One region of the Isoptericola sp. NPDC058082 genome, then DNA from elsewhere that is predicted to be linked to it. Evidence: riboswitches for the same ligand, from Rfam matches in the RefSeq annotation. Region 1 holds a riboswitch; each other region holds the start of a gene.

Region 1 (4,178 bases):
CCACGTGCGCTCCTGGGACAGCACCTCCGCGAAGCCGGACAGGTCGAGCGTGCGCCCCGCGGTGGTCTCGGTGAAGAACCCCTGCAGGACGAGCGACACCACCGGCCACGCGAAGAAGACCGCGAGGAAGCCCAGCGGCAGCACGACCGCGGCACCCCAGCCCAGCCACGCGCCCCACCGGTCGGCGCGCCACCGCGCCGCCCGGGAGGCCGGGCGGGCGTCGCTGCGCAGGGCGCGCGGCACGGGGCGCGTCAACCGACGACCGTCGCCGTCCACTGCTCGATCCACTCGTCGCGGTGCGCGGCGACGTCCGCGGGCGCCACCTCGAACGGCTCGTCGGCCAGGGGGGCGAACTGCTGCCAGTCGGCGGGCAGCTCCACGTCCGGGTCGGCGGGGTACATGTACATCTGGCCGGGCACGTCGGCCTGGAACTCGGGCGAGGTGAGGAAGTCGACCAGCTGCTTCGCGCCGTCCGGGTTCTCCGCACCGGCCAGCACCCCCGCGTACTCGACCTGCCGGAAGCAGGTGTCGAGCATCGCGCTGGTCGTCGAGGACGTCCCGTCGTCGCTCACGGTGAACGCGGGCGACGTCGCGTAGGACAGCGCGATCGGCCGCTGCCCGCCCTCACCGGCGCCGGAGAAGTCGACGTAGTACGCGTCCTCCCAGCTCTCGGCGACCTTGACGCCGTTGTCGCGCAGGTCGGCCCAGTAGGCCTCCCAGCCGTCCGTGCCGAAGGCTCCGATCGTCGCGAGCAGGAACGCGAGACCGGGCGACGACGTCGCGGGGTTGGTGACCACGGTGAGGTCCTGGTACTCCGGCTTCGCGAGGTCCTCGAGCGTCGTCGGGGGCGTGACGCCGTGCTCGTCGAACCAGCCGTCGTCGAGGTTCATGCAGACGTCGCCCACGTCGACCGGCGTCAGCGTGCCGGCCAGGTCGTCGGGCGCGTAGGCCGCGACCTCCGGGGCCAGGTCGGCGGGCTGGTACTCCTCGAAGACCCCGGCGTCGACGGCCCTCGACGCATAGGTGTTGTCCACACCGAAGACGACGTCGCCCAGCGGCGCGTCCTTGGTGAGCACGAGCTGGTTCACCAGCGTGCCCGCGTCGCCCGGTGCCACCTGCTCGACGGTGAGGCCGGACTCCTTCTCGAACGCGGCCAGCACCTCGTCGGAGACGGCGAACGAGTCGTGGGTGACGAGCGTGACCGTGCTCGACGCGCCGCTCCCCTCGTCCGCCGGCGACCCGCCGCCGCACGCCGCCAGCAGCGGCAGCAGCGCGACGGCCCCGACCGCTGCTGCCGCGCTCCTGGTCCTGGTCGTGGTGCTCAGCGTCATGCTGTCCTCCTCAAGGTGCGAGAAGGGGGTCCTGCGGGCGCCCGGCACCGTCGTGGTGCTGCCGTCCGCAGGGAACGAGATTCCCGACTTCCTCCACCGGTGCTAACCGGGTCAGGTTCGAGGGTCTGCGGCGGTCCGCACTCTCAGCGCCGGTGGGCGCTCCCCTGTCGTATCAGCACGAGCCTACCCGTCGACACCGCGCTACCGTGGTCCCGTCCTCGGCCTCGGGGTGTGACGTGCCTGACGTGCCGTGACACCGCCCGTCGGCCGTGGACGCCGGACCAGGACGACGCCCCGGCGGTAGCACGCCGGGTCAGACCGAGGGAGAGCACGTGACGGACACCGAGCAGCCGCTGGGCGTGAAGGTCGGCACGGTGGTGCTGACAATCGCCGCCGGATGGGTCGCGCAGAAGCTGATCGGGGTGGTCTGGGAGCGGGCGACGGGCAACGTGGCGCCCACCAACCTGGACGACGACGAGCTCTCCATCGTGCAGGCGGTCACCTTCGCGGCCGTCTCGGGCGGCGTCGCGGTGCTCGCGAAGCGCCTCGCCCGCCAGGGCGCCGGGCGCGCGGCTGCCCGGTTCGTCTCGGGCCGCTGACCCGCTGATTCCCCGCGCGGTCCCGTCAGTGGCTCGCGCGGGGACGACGGCGGGCCAGCTGCGCGTCGTGGCCGTGCGGTCGGTCCACCGGCCGCACGGCGGCGAGCGCGCTGCTCAGGCGGTCCGCCGCGTCCTTCGCGGGCGGTGCCGACCGGACCACCTCCGCCGCCGTGAGCGCGGCGTCCCGGTCCCCGACCGGTCGCGCGAGCTCCTTCATCACCTGCTCCCCCGCCGACTGGGCGGACACGCCGACCTGCGCGCCCGCGTCGGCGAGGACCTCGGTGGCCACCGACTCGTCCACGCCGCAGACGGCCATGATGGCGCCCTTGGCCTGCTCCGCGGCCGCGGCGGCGACGAACGCGCGCGAGACGGCGCGGTGCGCCTCGCGCTCCAGCGCGTCGCGCACGACCGGGCTCGCGTCGATGACGTAGCCGACGATCTGCGACGACGCGCCGTCGCTCCCGTGCCGTCCCTGACCCGTGACGACGACCGTGTGCGTGCGCCCGTGGTCGTCCACGACGCGGTGTGCCCCCGAGAACGGCCGCCCGGCACCCAGTGCGACCACCGCCGTCCGGGAGAGCCGCTCACGGTCGTCCGGGTGCAGGTGGGCGCGCAGCACCTCGGGCCCCGGCGCGACGGAGCCGGGCTCACGCCCGAAGATCCGGAACACCTCGTCCGACCACCACCACTCCCCCGTGGCGACGTCGACCCGGTACCGGCCCACGAGCAGCTGGCTCCCGGCACCCAACAGCTCCGCGAGGGCGACGAGCTCGCGGCGCGGTGTGTCGTTGGGCGTGCTGGACATCGAGGACCACCCCCAGTGCCGTGCAGCTGGGTCCGGCGCGCAGTTCTCCTGGCTCCACCACGGTACCGGGACGGCACGACACCGCCACCGCACGACGGGTGACGTGCGGTGGCGGTGCTCGGTGGTGCGGTGCCGGTGCTCGGTGGTGCGGTGCCGGTGCTCGGTGGTGCTGTCGGCGCCCGTGACGGGTTCGGACCGTCAGGCGACCGTCGTCGCCGCCGCCTCCGGCTGCTCGCCGGCCGCCTCGGCCCGCTCCTCCGCGACCGCCTTGCGGTGCTGGCCGAAGGAGTAGACGACCGCGGCGGCCCAGCCCACGGCGATGATCGCGAGCACCAGGGTGCGCACGCCGTCGCTCACCGGGAACGAGTCGAGGGACAGCAGGGTCCGCACGTTGGTGAGGACGATGATCCCGCCGACGGCGGAGCCGAGGACGCGCGGCGGCACCAGGCGGACGAGCCACGCGGCGATCGGCGCGGCGATCAGGCCGCCGATGAGCAGCGCGAGGGCCCAGGACGGGTTGATGCCCGCGGTCCCGAGACCGAAGAGGAACCCGAGGCTCGCGGCCACGGCCACGAAGAACTCGCTGGTGTCGATCGAGCCGACCACCTTGCGCGGCTCCATGCGGCCGCTCGCGAGGATGGCGGGCGTGCCCACCGGGCCCCAGCCGCCACCACCCGTGGCGTCCATGAACCCGGCGACCAGCCCGAGCGGGGTGAGGAACCGCTTGCGGAGCGGCTGCCCGAGACGGTCCGTACGCAGCCCCCGGAGCGTGAACCGCAGCAGCACGTACAGGCCCAGACCCAGCAGCAGGATCGACATCAGCGGCTTGGCGATCTCGGTCGACAGCCACGAGAGGAAGGTCGCGCCGGCGAACGCGCCGATGGCACCGGGGATGCCGATCTTGATGACGACCTTCCAGTCCACGTTCCCGAACCGCCAGTGCGAGGCGCCGGACGCCAGGGTCGTGCCGACCTCGGCGAGGTGGACGGTCGCCGACGCGGCCGCGGGGTTGGTGCCGATCGCGAGCAGCAGGGTGGTCGAGGTGACGCCGTAGGCCATGCCCAGGCTGCCGTCGACGAGCTGCGCACCGAGGCCCACGAGGGCAAGGAGGACGAGAGTCCGCACGGGGGTTCCCTCCGTTTCGGCGCGGCAGCGGGTCCGCCGCGTCTGCGACGAAGTTACCCGATCGGCTCTATCGGATTCAACGGTCTCAAAAATATGTCCGTATCGCGAGACGAGGGTTTCTGCGGCGTCGCGTGAACCAGGCCGACGACCGTGCGGCGCCTCTGGCGCCTACGCCGATCCGGCGTGGCTCAGGGGCTGACCCACGCCGATTCCTGCTCGGTCAGCCGGCGCACGACGTCGGGGATCGTCCCGGCCGCGAGGTCCGCCAGGGTCACCTGTTCCAGCACGGCGCGCACGTTCACGCGCAGCGCCACCCAC
Region 2 (4,178 bases), on a different contig from region 1:
CCGCTGCATGACCGCTAGCCCCCGCGCCGTCGAGCTGGCGGTCGTCGCCGCCCGGGCCGCGTCGGACCGCAAGGCGCAGGAGATCATCGCGCTGGACGTGAGCGACCAGCTGGTGCTCACCGACGTGTTCCTCATCGCCTCCGGCACGAACGAGCGCCAGGTCTCGGCGATCGTGGACGCCGTCGAGGAGGCGATGTTCCTCGCCGGCTCCAAGCCGATCCGTCGGGAGGGCAAGGCGCAGGCACGGTGGGTGCTGCTGGACTTCGGGGAGGTCGTCGTCCACGTGCAGCACGCCGAGGACCGCGTGTACTACGCGCTCGAGCGGCTGTGGAAGGACTGCCCGGCGGTGGAGCTGCCGGAGGACGCGCGCGGCGGTGACGGCGCGGCGGCCGCCGCCGAGTACGGCGACGGCGGGGGCGACGGGGCGATCCGTCTCGCGGGCGACGAGCGGTGACGGCCGGCACCGTCGTCCTGCTGCGGCACGCCCGCACCGCCTACAACGCGTCCCTGCGGCTGCAGGGGCAGATCGACATCCCGCTCGACGAGGTCGGGCGGTGGCAGGCGGCGGAGGGCGGTTCCGCGCTCGCGTCGTCGCACCGCGCGACGCGCATCGTGTCGTCCGACCTGGGGCGCGCCGTCGAGACGGCGACCGCGTACGCGGACGCGCTCGGCGGGCAGCCCCTGGTCACCGACGAGCGCCTGCGTGAGCGCGGCTTCGGTGCCTGGGAGGGCCTCACGGGCGCGGAGCTGCAGGAGCGCTGGCCCGAGGAGTACGCCGCCTGGCGCCTGGGCGCGGAGCCCGTGGGCGCGGGGGCCGAGACGAAGGCGGCGGTCGCGGAGCGCATGGCCGAGGCCCTGGCCGAGCATGCCGGGGACCTGGACGACGACGCGACGCTCGTCGTCGTGTCGCACGGCGCCGCCATCTCGCTGGCGGTGACGGCGCTGCTCGGGCTCGACCCGACCACGTGGCGCGGGCTGTCGGGGATGCACAACGTGCACTGGTCGCACCTGCACCGTGCGGGCGAGGGTGCCGTGCCCGCCTGGCGCCTCGTGGCGCACAACGTGGGCGCGGGGTACCCCCTGGACCGCTGGCAGGCGGGGCCGGACTGGAATTTGGAACCTGGCCCGAAGTCTGCCTAAGATATCGACGTTCCCGAGGGGCGCAAGCCCGGAGGAACGCACCGAATCAGACGAATCGCCCGGTCGCCCGTCGGCCGCGAGAGTCGGTTCTCGGGGCTGTGGCGCAGCTGGTAGCGCACCTGCATGGCATGCAGGGGGTCAGGGGTTCGAGTCCCCTCAGCTCCACCCCGACGAGAAGGCCCGGAACCACACGGTTCCGGGCCTTCTTGCGTGACCAGGGGTTTCACGGTGCGGGACGCCCTTGCGTCGACGCCGTCGTCGCCTAGGGTCGGACCTGCGGCCGCGTCGTCGGCCGCCGTGAGGTCACACCTGAAGTCACATCTGAAGACACCCATGACAGGGGAGCGCCGTCGAAGGGGCGCTGAGAGTGCGGGCACAGCCGCAGACCCTTGGAACCTGCTCCGGTTAGCACCGGCGAAGGGAGTTACCTGGAATGTCCGCGCCCACTTTCGCGCGCAGCGCGTCCCTGCGGTACCGCACCGTCGACCTCGTCACCGTGGCCATGCTCGGCGTGGCCGTCGGTGTCGTCTTCTGGGGCTGGACCCAGCTCTACCACCTGCTCTCCGCCGGGCTGGCGGTCGCCTTCCCGCCGGCCACCGGGCTGCTCGGGGGCGGCTGGCTGCTCGGCGGCGTGCTGGGCGGCCTCATCGTCCGCCGTCCGGGCGCGGCGCTGCTCACCGAGGTCGTCGCCGCGAGCGTCGAGGCGCTGCTCGGCGCCGGCTGGGGCTTCTCGGCGATCGTCTCCGGCGTCGTCCAGGGGTTCGGCGCCGAGCTCGTCCTCGCCCTGTTCCTCTACCGGCGGTTCGGCGCCGCGGTCGCGGCCCTGGCGGGCGCGGCGGCGGGCGCGTGCGGCGCCGTGTACGAGTGGTTCGCGTACTACCCGGACTGGGAGTGGGGCTTCCGCCTGGCGTACCTGGGCCTCTTCGCGCTCTCCGGCGCGCTGCTCGCCGGCCTCGGGGGCGCGGCGCTCGTGCGCGCCCTCGCGCGGGCGGGCGTGCTCGACGCGTTCGGCCCGGGTCGCGACCTCGCCGACCGCGCCGTCGACCGTGCCGTCGACCGCGCGCCGGCCTGACGGCGTGGCGCACGACGACGTCCGGGTTCGCGTGCGAGGGCTGTGCTGGCGGCCCACCGGGCGCCGGGCCCCGACGATCGAGTGCCTCGACCTCACCGTCGGCGCGGGGGAGCGCCTGGGGCTGGTCGGTCCCAGCGGGGCGGGCAAGTCGACCGTGCTGCACGCCCTGGCGGGCGTGCTGGGCGACCCGCTGCCCGGCGAGCTGTCCGGGACCGTCCACGTGGACGGCGGGGTGGGGCTCGTCCCGCAGGACCCGGGCTCCGCGGTCGTCGCGGCCCGGATCGGCCGGGACGTCGCCTTCGGCCCCGAGAACGCCGGCCTGCCGCGGGACGAGATCTGGCGCCGGGCCGGGGAGGCTCTCGACCGGGTCGGGCTGCGCCACCCGCCCGACCGGCCGACGTCGGCCCTCTCGGGCGGCGAGCTGCAGCGGCTCGCGCTCGCCGGGGCGCTGGCGAGCGCGCCGGGCCTGCTGCTCCTGGACGAGCCGACCGCGATGCTCGACCCCGCCGCGGCGGCCGAGGTGCGCGCCGCCGTCGTCGGCGCGCTGGAGGGCTCGGACACGTCCCTCGTCGTGGTCGACCACCACGTCGGGCCGTGGCTCGAGCACCTGGACCGCGTCGTGGTGCTCGGACCGGGCGGCCGGGTCACGCACGACGTCGCGCCCGCCGCGCTGCGCGACGTCCCGTCCGCCCTGCGGGACGACCTGACGCGCGCCGGCGTCTGGCTGCCCGGCGTGGCGGCGCCGTCCCCGCTGTCCGTTCCCGCGGCGCTGGTGGCGCCGGACGTGCCCGGGCCGGACGTCGTCGTCGCCGGCCTCCGCGTCGACCTGGTGACCCGCGGCCTGCGCGGTCGCACCACGACGCGTGCCCTCGACGGCGTGGCCGCGCGGCTGCCCGCGGGCCGCCTCACGTCCGTCACGGGGCCCTCGGGGGCGGGGAAGTCCACGCTCGTCGCCACTCTTGCGGGGCACCTGCGGCCGACGGCCGGCGAGGTGCGGGGCGTCCCGGGGCGGACGGCCCGCTCGGAGAAGCTCGCGCGGTCCTGCGGGTGGGTACCGCAGCACCCGGAGCACGGCCTGCTCGCGCTGCGCGTGCGGGACGAGGTGGAGCTCACCGGCCGGCGCCTCGGCGTCCGGGTGGACGTGGACGCCGTGCTCGCGCTGCTGCGCCTCGACCACCTCGCCGACGCGCATCCGTTCCGGCTGTCCGGCGGCGAGCAGCGGCGGCTCGCCCTGGCGGCGGCGCTGGCGCACCGGCCGGGGCTCGTGCTGCTCGACGAGCCGACCGTCGGCCAGGACAGGGGGACCTGGGCGGCGGTGGCCGGGTGGGCCGGCGCCGCGGCCCGGCACGGCGCCACCGTCGCGGCGAGCACCCACGACGCGCACCTCGTCGCCCTCGCGGGGCACCAGGTGCGGCTCGGCGGCGCGACGAGCGAGCGAGCGACGGTGGCGGTGTGACCGGCGCGCTGGGGCGCGTGAACGCCCTCGTGCTCGTGGCCCTCGGGCTGCTCGGCCTGGTCGCCTCCCTGGGCGTCCGGGACGTCGCGAGCGCCGCCGTCGCGCTGGGCGGGTCGCTGGCTCTCGGGCTGCTGCTCCTGCCGCGCGGCGCCGGCTCTCCGGCCCGCTACCTCGCGGTGGTCGTCGCGGTCGCGTCGGTGGCGTGGTCGACGTGGCTGCTCGGTGGCCACGACCCGGTGGTGGCGGCCGTCGCGGGGGCCCGCATCGCGGTGCTCGCCCTGCCCGGCGTGGCCCTCGCCCCGCTGGTCGACCCGAGCGGGCTGGCCGACCAGCTCGGCCAGCGGCTGCGCCTGCCGGCCCGCTTCGTCGTCGGGGTGGCCGCGGCGCTGCAGCGGTTCGAGCGGCTCGGTGCCGTGTGGGAGCAGGCGTCGCGGGCGCGTCGGTCGCGCGGTGTCGGGCCCGGCCGGGGCCCGCTCTCGAGGGCGCGCCACGCGGCGTCGGTGACGTTCG
Region 3 (4,178 bases), on a different contig from region 1:
TGGGCGCCCGCCTCGGCGACGATGTCGCGCTGGGCGTCCTCGAAGACGCGGATGAACTCGCGGCCGATGATCTTGCGCTTCGTCTCCGGGTCGCTCACGCCGGCGAGGGCGGTCAGGAACCGCTCCTTCTCGTCGCGGATGATGAGGTTCACGCCCGTGGAGGCGACGAAGTCGCGCTCGATCTGCTCGACCTCGCCCTCGCGCAGCAAGCCGTGGTCCACGTGCACGCAGGTGAGCTGGTCGCCGACGGCGCGCTGCACCAGCGCGGCGGCGACGGCGGAGTCCACGCCGCCGGACAGGGCGCAGATGACGCGGGCGTCGCCGATCTGCGCGCGGATCGCGGCGACCTGGTCGGCGATGACGTTGCCCGGCGTCCAGTCGGGCGCGAGCCCCGCGCCCTCGTACAGGAACTTCTCCAGCACGGCCTGGCCGTGCGCCGAGTGCTTCACCTCGGGGTGCCACTGCACGCCGTACAGGCGACGGCCGGTGTCCTCGAACGCGGCGACCGGCGAGCCGGACGACGTCGCGAGCACCTGGAAGCCCTCGGGCGCGGCGTGCACGGAGTCGCCGTGGCTCATCCAGGTGGTCTGGTGGTCGGGGGAGCCCGCCAGCAGCACGCCCGCCTCGCACACCTCGACCTCGGTGCCGCCGTACTCCCTCTGCCCCGTCTGCGCGACGGTGCCGCCCAGCGCCTGCGCCATCGCCTGGAAGCCGTAGCAGATGCCGAGCACCGGCACGCCGGCCTCGAACAGCGCCGGGTCCACGTACGGGGCGCCCGTGGCGTACACCGACGACGGCCCGCCCGAGAGGATGATCGCCGCCGGGTTCTTGGCGAGCATCTGCTCGGTGGTGAACGTGTGGGGCACGATCTCGGAGTAGACGCGGGCCTCGCGCACGCGGCGCGCGATGAGCTGCGCGTACTGCGCGCCGAAGTCGACGACGAGGACCGGTCGCGGCGTGGGCGCCAGGTCGGCGGTGGTGGGGGTGTCGGTGGCGGGAGACGTCACCGAGCCATCGTAGCCGCCGGACGGTACCGCTCCCGGGCCCGTCCCACGGGTCACGCGGTGGGGTAGGTCACCTCGACACCGCGGCGGCGCGCCGGCCGTCGGCGGTCAGGCCAACCGCTCCCGCAGCTCGCGCGCGGCGCGCCCGGGGTCGGGCGCCTGCGTGATCGCGCGCACGACGACGACGCGCGACGCACCGGCGTCGAGCACGGCGTCCAGCCGCTCGGCGTCGATGCCGCCGATGGCGAACCACGGCGTCGTCGGGCGGGTCGCGGCGACCTCGCGCAGCAGGTCGAGCCCGACGGCCGCACGGCCGGGCTTGGTGGGCGTGGCCCACAGCGGGCCGACGCAGAAGTAGTCGACGTCCGGGTCGGCCTCGGCCTCGGCCGCCTGCGCGGCGGAGTGGGTGGAGCGACCCAGCACCGGGCCCGGGCCGAGCAGCGACCGGACCGCCGGCACGGGCAGGTCGCGCTGCCCCATGTGCACGACGGGAGCGCCGGTCAGCCCGGCGACGTCGGCCCGGTCGTTCACCGCCCAGAGCGCGCCGTGCTCCGCGGCGACGCGGGCCACCACGGCCTGCACCTCGAGCTCGCGCGCGACGTCGAGCGTCTTGTCCCGCAGCTGCACGACGTCCACCCCGCCCGCGAGCGCCGCGTGCAGGAAGTTCTCGAGGTCGCCCCGGTCCTCGCGGGCGTCGGTGCACAGGTACAGGCGGGCGTCGGCGAGCCGGGCGCGGGTCGTGGTCACGCCGGCCAGGGTAACCACGGCCCGGGTTACAGTGGCCGCGCACGGGAGCCCCGCTCGGGGCTGAGAGGGCGTAGGAGCCGACCGTCGAACCTGATCTGGGTCATGCCAGCGAAGGGAGCGCACATGCCCACGTCCACCGGTCCGTCCGCCACCCCCTCCGACGTCGTCGTCGTCGGCGGCGGGATCGTCGGTCTCGCGGTGGCCTGGCGGGCCGCGGACGCCGGCCTCGCCGTCACGGTGCTCGACCCGGCGCCCGGCGACGGCGCCACCCGCGCGGCCGCGGGGATGCTCGCGGCCGTCGGCGAGGCGGACTTCGGCGAGCGGGACCTCGCGCGCCTCAACCTCGCGTCGGCCGCCCGCTGGCCCGCGTTCGCCGCCGACCTCGCCGCCGCGACCGGTCGCGACGTCCCGCTGCTGCGTGCCGGGTCGCTCGCCGTCGCGTACGACGCCGACGACCTCGCCCTCCTGCGTCGCGTGCTGGCGCTGCACCGGGAGTGGGGCCTCGCGTCCGCGGAGGTCTCCGTGGCCGACGCCCGGCGCCGCGAGCCGTACCTCGGGCCGCGGCTCGCCGGGGCGGCCCGCGTCGAGGGCGACCTGGCCGTCGACCCGCGGGGCACGCACGCGGCACTCCTCGAGGCGCTGACCCGCGCGCCGGGCGGCACGGTCGTCCGCCGCGCCGCCGTGCGCCTGGAGCGGGACGCCGCGGGCCGGGTGGTCGCGGCGCACGACGCCGCCGGGGTGCGGCACGCCGCCGGGGCCGTGGTCCTCGCGGCCGGCGCTGTCCCTCCCGCGGGGCTGCTCGACGGCGTGCCGGAGGTGCGCGTGCCGGTGCGGCCCGTCAAGGGCGTGACGCTGCGCCTGGACGCCGGGCCGGGGCTCGCCCTCGAGCACGTGGTGCGCGGCACGGTGCAGGACCGGCCGGTGTACCTCGTGCCGCGGGGCCCGGGCACCGGCGCCGGCCCGGGCAGCGGGCCCGGGCACCGGGAGATCGTCGTCGGCGCCACCAGCGAGGAGCGGCCGGACGACCGCCGCGCCGAGGCGGGCGGCGTGTTCGCGCTGCTGCGCGACGCCCGCGCCCTCGTGCCCGGGATCGACGAGGCCGCGCTGGTCGACGTCACGCCGCGCGCCCGCCCGGCCACCCCCGACAACCTGCCGCTGGTCGGCGCCACCGCCGTGCCCGGACTGCTGGCCGCCGTCGGGCACGGACGCAACGGGGTGCTGCTCGCGCCGCTCACCGCCGACGCGGTGCTCGCCGCGCTGACCGGCACACCGCCGCCCGACGACGCGCTCGACACCCTCACCGCCGCCGACCCGCGACGCTTCGCGCCCGCAACCCCCGAAGGAGCCCTCCCGTGAGCACGCCGTCCACCTCCGCAACCGCCGTCGTGAACGGCGAGACCTACCCGCTCGACGGACCGCACGGCGACGGCGTCGAGGCCGTCGTCGCGACCCTCGTCCCCGCGTTCGTCGCCGACGGCTCGGTGCAGGGCATCGCCGTCGCCGTGAACGACGCCGTCGTCCCCCGCGGCCTGTGGGCCGGCACCCGGATCGCGCCAGGCGACCGGGTCGAGATCGTCACCGCCGTCCAGGGCGGCTGACCACGAAGCACGGAGGAAGCATGACCAGCACGCACGCCGAGACCACGTCCCGCCCGCTCGCGCACCCGCTCGTCGATCCGCTCGTGGTCGCCGGCACGGAGGTCGGCTCGCGCCTCGTCATGGGCACGGGCGGGGCGTCGAACCTCATGACGCTGGAGGACGCGCTGGTCGCGTCGGGCACCGGGCTCACGACCGTGGCGATGCGCCGCGTCGCGGTACGGCCGGGAGGCGCGGGCGCCGAGGACGGCGGGATCTGGGGCCTGCTGGAGCGGCTGGGCATCCGCGCCCTGCCGAACACGGCCGGCTGCTTCTCGGTCGCCGAGGCCGTGCTCACGGCGCAGCTCGCCCGCGAGGCCTGCGGCACCGACTGGGTCAAGCTCGAGGTGATCGCGGACGACGTCACCCTGCTCCCCGACCCGCTCGGCCTCGTCGAGGCCGCCGACCGGCTGGTGCGCGACGGGTTCGTCGTGCTGCCGTACACGAACGACGACCCGATCCTCGCGCGGCGTCTCGAGGACGTCGGGTGCGCGGCCGTCATGCCGCTCGGCGCCCCCATCGGCACGGGCCTGGGCGTGCTCAACCCCCGCAACATCGAGGCGATCGCGTCCGCCGCGCGCGTGCCCGTCATCCTCGACGCCGGGGTGGGCACCGCGTCCGACGCCGCCCTCGCGATGGAGCTCGGCTGCGACGGCGTGCTCCTCGCGACCGCCGTCACGCGCGCCGCCGACCCGGTCCGCATGGCGCACGCCATGCGCCTCGCCGTCGAGTCCGGATGCCTCGCCGCCGGCGCCGGCCGCATCCCGCGCCGTGAGGGCGCGCTGGCCAGCTC

What was found. A riboswitch is a leader RNA that binds a small molecule or an ion and turns the genes downstream of it on or off. The one in region 1 is predicted to bind thiamine pyrophosphate.
Region 2: it holds a riboswitch for thiamine pyrophosphate, as region 1 does, so the genes downstream of both, ACFVS0_RS18540 (ECF transporter S component) here and ACFVS0_RS10055 (thiamine ABC transporter substrate binding subunit) in region 1, are expected to answer to the same signal.
Region 3: it holds a riboswitch for thiamine pyrophosphate, as region 1 does, so the genes downstream of both, thiO (glycine oxidase ThiO) here and ACFVS0_RS10055 (thiamine ABC transporter substrate binding subunit) in region 1, are expected to answer to the same signal.

Annotation. Positions count from the first base shown of each region.
Region 1 covers NZ_JBHVSQ010000006.1:1,982-6,159, reverse strand. The annotation lists gene ACFVS0_RS10060 (ABC transporter permease) at 1-255, opposite strand, end outside; gene ACFVS0_RS10055 (thiamine ABC transporter substrate binding subunit) at 252-1,331, opposite strand; TPP riboswitch at 1,403-1,507, opposite strand; gene ACFVS0_RS10050 (DUF4235 domain-containing protein) at 1,664-1,930, shown strand; gene ACFVS0_RS10045 (PAS domain-containing protein) at 1,956-2,735, opposite strand; gene ACFVS0_RS10040 (sulfite exporter TauE/SafE family protein) at 2,934-3,860, opposite strand; gene ACFVS0_RS10035 (RrF2 family transcriptional regulator) at 4,049-4,178, opposite strand, start outside.
Region 2 covers NZ_JBHVSQ010000018.1:514-4,691, forward strand. The annotation lists partial or broken gene ACFVS0_RS18520 (hypothetical protein) at 1-11, shown strand, start outside; gene rsfS (ribosome silencing factor) at 8-454, shown strand; gene ACFVS0_RS18530 (histidine phosphatase family protein) at 451-1,140, shown strand; tRNA gene ACFVS0_RS18535 (tRNA-Ala) at 1,233-1,305, shown strand; TPP riboswitch at 1,469-1,580, shown strand; gene ACFVS0_RS18540 (ECF transporter S component) at 1,574-2,212, shown strand; gene ACFVS0_RS18545 (ATP-binding cassette domain-containing protein) at 2,217-3,668, shown strand; gene ACFVS0_RS18550 (energy-coupling factor transporter transmembrane component T) at 3,665-4,178, shown strand, end outside.
Region 3 covers NZ_JBHVSQ010000014.1:71,149-75,326, reverse strand. The annotation lists gene guaA (glutamine-hydrolyzing GMP synthase) at 1-1,007, opposite strand, end outside; gene thiE (thiamine phosphate synthase) at 1,113-1,751, opposite strand; TPP riboswitch at 1,783-1,885, shown strand; gene thiO (glycine oxidase ThiO) at 1,875-3,107, shown strand; gene thiS (sulfur carrier protein ThiS) at 3,104-3,349, shown strand; gene ACFVS0_RS17150 (thiazole synthase) at 3,370-4,178, shown strand, end outside.